3 regions of the Viridibacillus sp. FSL E2-0187 genome follow, and region 1 is predicted to be linked to each of the others. Evidence: a T-box and tRNA genes for the amino acid it is inferred to sense, from the RefSeq annotation. Region 1 holds a T-box; the other regions hold tRNA genes.

Region 1 (2,229 bases):
CTTTTTCTTTCACTTCGCCAACCATTAGCTTTTTCATACCTTCAGCTAGGTTTGCAACGCCGTCCACTTCAATCCCAGAACGTGTAATTTTTTCTGCTAAAACTGCTGGCTCTAGGCCTTGTAAATCAACATATTGTTCTAACCATTTTAACGATACTAGCATGTTTACCCCTCCTTACTCTTCTGTGCGGTGGAATTGTGATAAGAATCGGATGTCATTTGTATAGAAATGACGGATATCGTCCACCCCATATTTCAACATTGCAATACGTTCTTGCCCCATACCAAATGCGAAGCCTGAAACTTTTTTAGGATCGTATCCAGCCATCTCAAGAACGTTTGGATGCACCATACCGGCACCTAAAATTTCAATCCAACCTGTTTGTTTACATAAACTACAGCCAGATCCACCACATTTGAAACAAGAGATATCCATTTCTACTGAAGGCTCAGTGAATGGGAAGAAACTTGGGCGTAAACGAATTTCACGTTCTTGGCCAAACATTTTTTTCGCAAAAAGATCCAAAGTACCTTTTAAATCGCTCATTGTAATGTTCTCGCTTATTACAAGTCCTTCGATTTGATTGAACTGATGCGAATGTGTAGCATCATCATTGTCACGACGGAATACTTTACCCGGACAGATAATTTTCACAGAAGCACCTTGTTTTTCTTCCATAGTACGAGCTTGTACTGGAGAAGTCTGTGTACGAAGTAAAATCTCTTCAGAAATATAGAATGTATCTTGCATATCACGAGCAGGGTGACCTTTTGGTAGGTTTAATGCTTCGAAGTTATAATAGTCTTTTTCAACTTCTGGTCCTTCCGCAATTTCATATCCCATGCTGATGAATAAGTCTTCAATTTCTTCAACAACCTTTGTTAGCGGATGTTTACTACCAACTTTTATTGGACGTCCTGGTAAAGTCACGTCAATTGACTCTTTTTCTAGTTGTTCCTGAACCGCTTTTTCTTCCAGTAATTGAGCACGTGCTTCAAGCACCTCAGTCACTTCTTGACGTACAACGTTTACTAGAGCACCCATTTTAGGACGTTCCTCTGCAGGAAGTTTACCCATCCCTTTTAATAAATCCGTGATCGGACCTTTTTTACCTAAATAAGCAACACGCACATCATTCAACTCTTTAGAGTTCGATACCGCTGCAATTTTCGCTAAAGCTTCTTCCTTTAGCTGATTTAATTGTTCTTCCATTGCCATTTAAATTCCTCCTTCCAATATCGAATAGTAAAAACAGATTGATTGTTTTTACTAAACACGCAAACCGTCTTTTCATGTAGACTGTAAAAAAATCTGCACAAAAAAACTCGCCCCCTAAAAAGGGACGAGGACATAGTTCGCGGTACCACCCTAGTTATTGTACTTAAGTACAATCACTTCATTGACATAACGGCTCTAAACCGGCCTACCTTTACAGCAATTGCTGGTCCCGGTGGCTGCTAACGGAGTGAACTTCCATGTAACACAACTTTATGCACGCTTGCAGTCTTTGGCGAGCACTCCCTAAAAAGTGTAGAAACATATACTTTTTCCGATCGAAGCATTTAAATTATTTTTAATTATTGTATGCAATAATATTCATTATACGCAACTAAATTGTTTTCTTCAAGGTTACTTTGCCGAAACTGCGAAGTTATATAACAAAATACCAGAAGCTACTGCTACATTTAAAGATTCAGCTTGCCCTAAAATCGGAATGATAACATTGGCATCTGTTTTTGCAAGTAAGTCTGGGTGAATACCATTGCCTTCATTGCCCATAATAAGTGCAAATTTATCGCCTTTTTTCACTTCCGAATAGACTACTGCATTATCAAGAGCTGTCCCGATAACTGGGATTAATCTGTCTTGTAAATTATCAATCCAGTCTCCAAGATCCCCTTTTACAACAGGAATATGGAAATGCGAGCCTTGAGCAGAGCGTACTGTTTTTGGATTGAAAGCATCAGCTGAGCCTTTACCAAGAATAACTGCATCAATACCAGCTGCATCTGCCGTACGAATCATTGTACCCACATTGCCCGGATCTTGAACTGCATCAATTAATAATAATTTTGTCCAGCCAGCTTGTTCTTCCTCTGTTACCTCACGTTGTTTACATTGTGCGAAGATCCCTTGAGGGTGCTCTGTTTCAGACAATTCTTTTGCAATTGCTTGTGTTACTTCTACAACAAAAATGTCATCCATATTCCATGTATGTGGAATGTCCA
Region 2 (2,229 bases), 180 kb from region 1:
TAAACCTTCAAACTTTTCTTCGTTTGACATTTGAACTCCTCCATTCATAGCTCTGATTGTTTTAGTTACCGTTGTTATCATGACATCTAATTGTTGGCGTTTCTCCATTAATGCCTTATAATGCTCCATTAGGGCATTCTTATAGTCAAAATTCTCGACTGTTATGATCTCTTTAATGACTTCTAACTTAAAGCCTAATTCACGATAAAATAATATTTGCTGTAACAAATCAATCTCTTCTTGCCCATAAATACGATAACCTGAAGAATTTACACGTGCAGGTTTTAACAAGCCAATATCATCATAATAACGCAATGTTCTAGAACTAACTCCTGACAGCTGAGCAAGTTTTTGAATCGTCATTTCCATCTCTTTTCACCTCCATGTTTCTACTATATAGTTTGACGTAACGTTAAGGTCAATAGGATATAATTTAAAAAATCTAAGTACCGGCAAACAGCCTTTACGTAGTATGTTACTTCATATATTTATGATGATTTTTAACTTGCCTAATTATAAAGAACTCTTTTTCATAATCTGCAAAAATTGCTTTAACTCATTAAAAATACGCCTTTTCAAACGCAAAAAAACCATTAGAATCAAATATGATTCTAATGGTTTTTTAGTATGACCCCTACGGGATTCGAACCCGTGTTACCGCCGTGAAAGGGCGGTGTCTTAACCGCTTGACCAAGGGGCCTATATGGCGGAGAAGGAGGGATTTGAACCCTCGCGCCGCTTACGCGACCTACACCCTTAGCAGGGGCGCCTCTTCAGCCACTTGAGTACTTCCCCATATATGGCTCCGAAGGTAGGACTCGAACCTACGACCGTCCGGTTAACAGCCGGATGCTCTACCACTGAGCTACTTCGGAATAATTTTAATGGTGGGCCTAAATGGACTCGAACCATCGACCTCACGCTTATCAGGCGTGCGCTCTAACCAGCTGAGCTATAGGCCCATAAAATTGGAGCGGGTGAAGAGAATCGAACTCTCGACAACAGCTTGGAAGGCTGTGGTTTTACCACTAAACTACACCCGCATCATGGTGGGTCAGGACGGAATCGAACCGCCGACACTTAGAGCTTCAATCTAATGCTCTACCAACTGAGCTACTGACCCATGATGATTAATACAATATTTTTAAAAAATGGCGGTCCGGACGGGACTCGAACCCGCGACCTCCTGCGTGACAGGCAGGCATTCTAACCAACTGAACTACCGGACCATTTGGTTGCGGGGACAGGATTTGAACCTGTGACCTTCGGGTTATGAGCCCGACGAGCTACCGAACTGCTCCACCCCGCGATAATGATATTATGAAATTAACTTTTAAAAAATGGAGGAGGAAGAGGGATTCGAACCCCCGCGCGGTATGACCCGCCTGTCGGTTTTCAAGACCGATCCCTTCAGCCAGACTTGGGTATTCCTCCAAAAAATATAACGTTGTGTAGATGGTGGACCTTGCAGGACTCGAACCTGCGACCGGACGGTTATGAGCCGTCTGCTCTAACCAACTGAGCTAAAGGTCCTTTAGTTTGGTTAGTATGGCGGCAGAGGGGATCGAACCCCCGACCTCACGGGTATGAACCGTACGCTCTAGCCAGCTGAGCTACGCCGCCATGATGGTATTAAATTTAGTAATAAATTGGTGGAGCCTAGCGGGATCGAACCGCTGACCTCCTGCGTGCAAGGCAGGCGCTCTCCCAGCTGAGCTAAGGCCCCATAGGGTTGAAAGTATTAATGGTCGGGAAGACAGGATTCGAACCTGCGACCCCTTGGTCCCAAACCAAGTGCTCTACCAAGCTGAGCTACTTCCCGTTAATGGCGCGCCCGGCAGAAGTCGAATCCACAACCTTCTGATCCGTAGTCAGACGCTCTATCCAATTGAGCTACGGGCGCATTTATATCACTTATATTATATTAAAAGATGGTGCCGAGGACCGGAATCGAACCGGTACGGTAGTCACCTACCGCAGGATTTTAAGTCCTGTGCGTCTGCCAGTTCCGCCACCCCGGCATATTTTGGAGCGGAAGACGAGGTTCGAACTCGCGACCCCCACCTTGGCAAGGTGGTGTTCTACCACTGAACTACTTCCGCAATATGCTGATAAACTTAAAAATTATGGTGCGGGTGAAGGGAGTCGAACCCCCACGCCTTGCGGCGCTAGATCCTAAGTCTAGTGCGTCTGCCAGTTCCGCCACACCCGCATATAATGTTTTTTAAA
Region 3 (2,229 bases), 430 kb from region 1:
ACATCGACGGGGAGGTTTGGCACCTCGATGTCGGCTCATCGCATCCTGGGGCTGTAGTCGGTCCCAAGGGTTGGGCTGTTCGCCCATTAAAGCGGTACGCGAGCTGGGTTCAGAACGTCGTGAGACAGTTCGGTCCCTATCCGTCGTGGGCGTAGGAAATTTGAGAGGAGCTGTCCTTAGTACGAGAGGACCGGGATGGACACACCGCTGGTGTACCAGTTGTTCTGCCAAGGGCATCGCTGGGTAGCTATGTGTGGACGGGATAAGTGCTGAAAGCATCTAAGCATGAAGCCCCCCTCAAGATGAGATTTCCCATTACGCAAGTAAGTAAGATCCCTCAAAGACGATGAGGTAGATAGGTTCGAGGTGGAAGTGTGGCGACATACGGAGCTGACGAATACTAATAGATCGAGGACTTAACCAAATTTTACTTAACTAACTTCAATGTAATTTATCCAGTTTTGAGAGAATAATAAAAAACTTTTCTAAAATAGCAAAAAACACTTGCTAAACTTTAAAAAAGATGGTATAATTATTCTTGTCCTTAGGTAATACAATAGTCTAGTGATGATGGCAAAGAGGTCACACCCGTTCCCATGCCGAACACGGAAGTTAAGCTCTTTAGCGCCGATGGTAGTTGGGGGTTTCCCCCTGTGAGAGTAGGACGTTGCTAGGCGATCATATTATTCCGAAGTAGCTCAGTGGTAGAGCATCCGGCTGTTAACCGGACGGTCGTAGGTTCGAGTCCTACCTTCGGAGCCATTTTTGGAGAGCTGTCCGAGTGGCCGAAGGAGCACGATTGGAAATCGTGTAGGCGAGTAACCTTGTCTCAAGGGTTCAAATCCCTTGCTCTCCGCCATACACATTCTAATTTATTAAATGGCCCCTTGGTCAAGCGGTTAAGACACCGCCCTTTCACGGCGGTAACACGGGTTCGAATCCCGTAGGGGTCACCATTTATAACATTATACGGAGGATTAGCTCAGCTGGGAGAGCACCTGCCTTACAAGCAGGGGGTCGGCGGTTCGATCCCGTCATCCTCCACCATTTAAATTAATAATACCATTATCGCGGGGTGGAGCAGTTCGGTAGCTCGTCGGGCTCATAACCCGAAGGTCACAGGTTCAAATCCTGTCCCCGCAACCAAATGGTCCGGTAGTTCAGTTGGTTAGAATGCCTGCCTGTCACGCAGGAGGTCGCGGGTTCGAGTCCCGTCCGGACCGCCATTTTTTAAAAAAGAATATTAAATTATTATGGGTCAGTAGCTCAGTTGGTAGAGCATTAGATTGAAGCTCTAAGTGTCGGCGGTTCGATTCCGTCCTGACCCACCATAATAATGCCGGTGTAGCTCAGTTGGTAGAGCAACTGACTTGTAATCAGTAGGTCGAGGGTTCGACTCCTTTCGCCGGCACCATGTTTTTCTGGAGGGGTAGCGAAGAGGCTAAACGCGGCGGACTGTAAATCCGCTCCTTCGGGTTCGGCGGTTCGAATCCGTCCCCCTCCACCATTTTTTTATTTTAGGGGCATAGTTTAACGGTAGAATAGAGGTCTCCAAAACCTTTGATGTGGGTTCGATTCCTACTGCCCCTGCCAATTTAAATTATATAATGGCGGTTGTGGCGAAGTGGTTAACGCACCTGATTGTGGTTCAGGCATTCGTGGGTTCGATTCCCATCAGTCGCCCCATTTAATTTTTGACAATAAAATAACTTAGATATAATAATATTATGGCGGTTGTGGCGAAGTGGTTAACGCACCTGATTGTGGTTCAGGCATTCGTGGGTTCGATTCCCATCAGTCGCCCCATATTATTGGGGTATAGCCAAGCGGTAAGGCAACGGATTTTGATTCCGTCATGCCCTGGTTCGAATCCAGGTACCCCAGTTAAATTTGCGGAAGTAGTTCAGTGGTAGAACACCACCTTGCCAAGGTGGGGGTCGCGAGTTCGAACCTCGTCTTCCGCTCCATTTTCTATTTACGGCGGCATAGCCAAGTGGTAAGGCACAGGTCTGCAACACCTCTACCACCGGTTCAAATCCGGTTGCCGCCTCCAATTATTTTTAAAATAACTACATATGATCTATAATAATATTATGCCGGTGTGGCGGAATTGGCAGACGCGCACGACTCAAAATCGTGTTCTTTCGAGAGTGTCGGTTCGACCCCGACCACCGGTATCCTAAATATAAATTTCCTTAAGAGTTCTCATTATGAGAGCTCTTTTTTTGT

The links. A T-box is a leader RNA that pairs with one kind of tRNA and senses whether it is charged. The one in region 1 lies ahead of pheS (phenylalanine--tRNA ligase subunit alpha), so its partner is inferred to be a tRNA-Phe.
Region 2: it has a tRNA-Phe gene. The T-box ahead of pheS (phenylalanine--tRNA ligase subunit alpha) is inferred to sense a tRNA for this amino acid. The anticodon was not compared.
Region 3: it has a tRNA-Phe gene. The T-box ahead of pheS (phenylalanine--tRNA ligase subunit alpha) is inferred to sense a tRNA for this amino acid. The anticodon was not compared.

What each region holds. Positions count from the first base shown of each region.
Region 1 is NZ_JBBOVG010000001.1:619,903-622,131, reverse strand. Features, by position in the region: gene pheT (phenylalanine--tRNA ligase subunit beta) at 1-163, opposite strand, end outside; gene pheS (phenylalanine--tRNA ligase subunit alpha) at 176-1,213, opposite strand; T-box leader at 1,337-1,567, opposite strand; gene MHH85_RS02965 (TrmH family RNA methyltransferase) at 1,631-2,229, opposite strand, start outside.
Region 2 is NZ_JBBOVG010000001.1:441,856-444,084, reverse strand. Features, by position in the region: gene MHH85_RS02160 (MerR family transcriptional regulator) at 1-369, opposite strand, end outside; tRNA gene MHH85_RS02155 (tRNA-Glu) at 629-700, opposite strand; tRNA gene MHH85_RS02150 (tRNA-Ser) at 705-795, opposite strand; tRNA gene MHH85_RS02145 (tRNA-Asn) at 801-875, opposite strand; tRNA gene MHH85_RS02140 (tRNA-Ile) at 886-962, opposite strand; tRNA gene MHH85_RS02135 (tRNA-Gly) at 970-1,043, opposite strand; tRNA gene MHH85_RS02130 (tRNA-Phe) at 1,048-1,123, opposite strand; tRNA gene MHH85_RS02125 (tRNA-Asp) at 1,153-1,229, opposite strand; tRNA gene MHH85_RS02120 (tRNA-Met) at 1,233-1,309, opposite strand; tRNA gene MHH85_RS02115 (tRNA-Ser) at 1,342-1,434, opposite strand; tRNA gene MHH85_RS02110 (tRNA-Ile) at 1,457-1,533, opposite strand; tRNA gene MHH85_RS02105 (tRNA-Met) at 1,550-1,623, opposite strand; tRNA gene MHH85_RS02100 (tRNA-Ala) at 1,651-1,726, opposite strand; tRNA gene MHH85_RS02095 (tRNA-Pro) at 1,746-1,822, opposite strand; tRNA gene MHH85_RS02090 (tRNA-Arg) at 1,827-1,903, opposite strand; tRNA gene MHH85_RS02085 (tRNA-Leu) at 1,933-2,021, opposite strand; tRNA gene MHH85_RS02080 (tRNA-Gly) at 2,028-2,102, opposite strand; tRNA gene MHH85_RS02075 (tRNA-Leu) at 2,128-2,212, opposite strand.
Region 3 is NZ_JBBOVG010000001.1:194,421-196,649, forward strand. Features, by position in the region: rRNA gene MHH85_RS00815 (23S ribosomal RNA) at 1-424, shown strand, start outside; rRNA gene rrf (5S ribosomal RNA) at 561-676, shown strand; tRNA gene MHH85_RS00825 (tRNA-Asn) at 688-762, shown strand; tRNA gene MHH85_RS00830 (tRNA-Ser) at 768-859, shown strand; tRNA gene MHH85_RS00835 (tRNA-Glu) at 882-956, shown strand; tRNA gene MHH85_RS00840 (tRNA-Val) at 972-1,047, shown strand; tRNA gene MHH85_RS00845 (tRNA-Met) at 1,070-1,146, shown strand; tRNA gene MHH85_RS00850 (tRNA-Asp) at 1,150-1,226, shown strand; tRNA gene MHH85_RS00855 (tRNA-Phe) at 1,256-1,331, shown strand; tRNA gene MHH85_RS00860 (tRNA-Thr) at 1,339-1,414, shown strand; tRNA gene MHH85_RS00865 (tRNA-Tyr) at 1,424-1,507, shown strand; tRNA gene MHH85_RS00870 (tRNA-Trp) at 1,520-1,593, shown strand; tRNA gene MHH85_RS00875 (tRNA-His) at 1,611-1,686, shown strand; tRNA gene MHH85_RS00880 (tRNA-His) at 1,731-1,806, shown strand; tRNA gene MHH85_RS00885 (tRNA-Gln) at 1,813-1,884, shown strand; tRNA gene MHH85_RS00890 (tRNA-Gly) at 1,893-1,967, shown strand; tRNA gene MHH85_RS00895 (tRNA-Cys) at 1,980-2,053, shown strand; tRNA gene MHH85_RS00900 (tRNA-Leu) at 2,096-2,177, shown strand.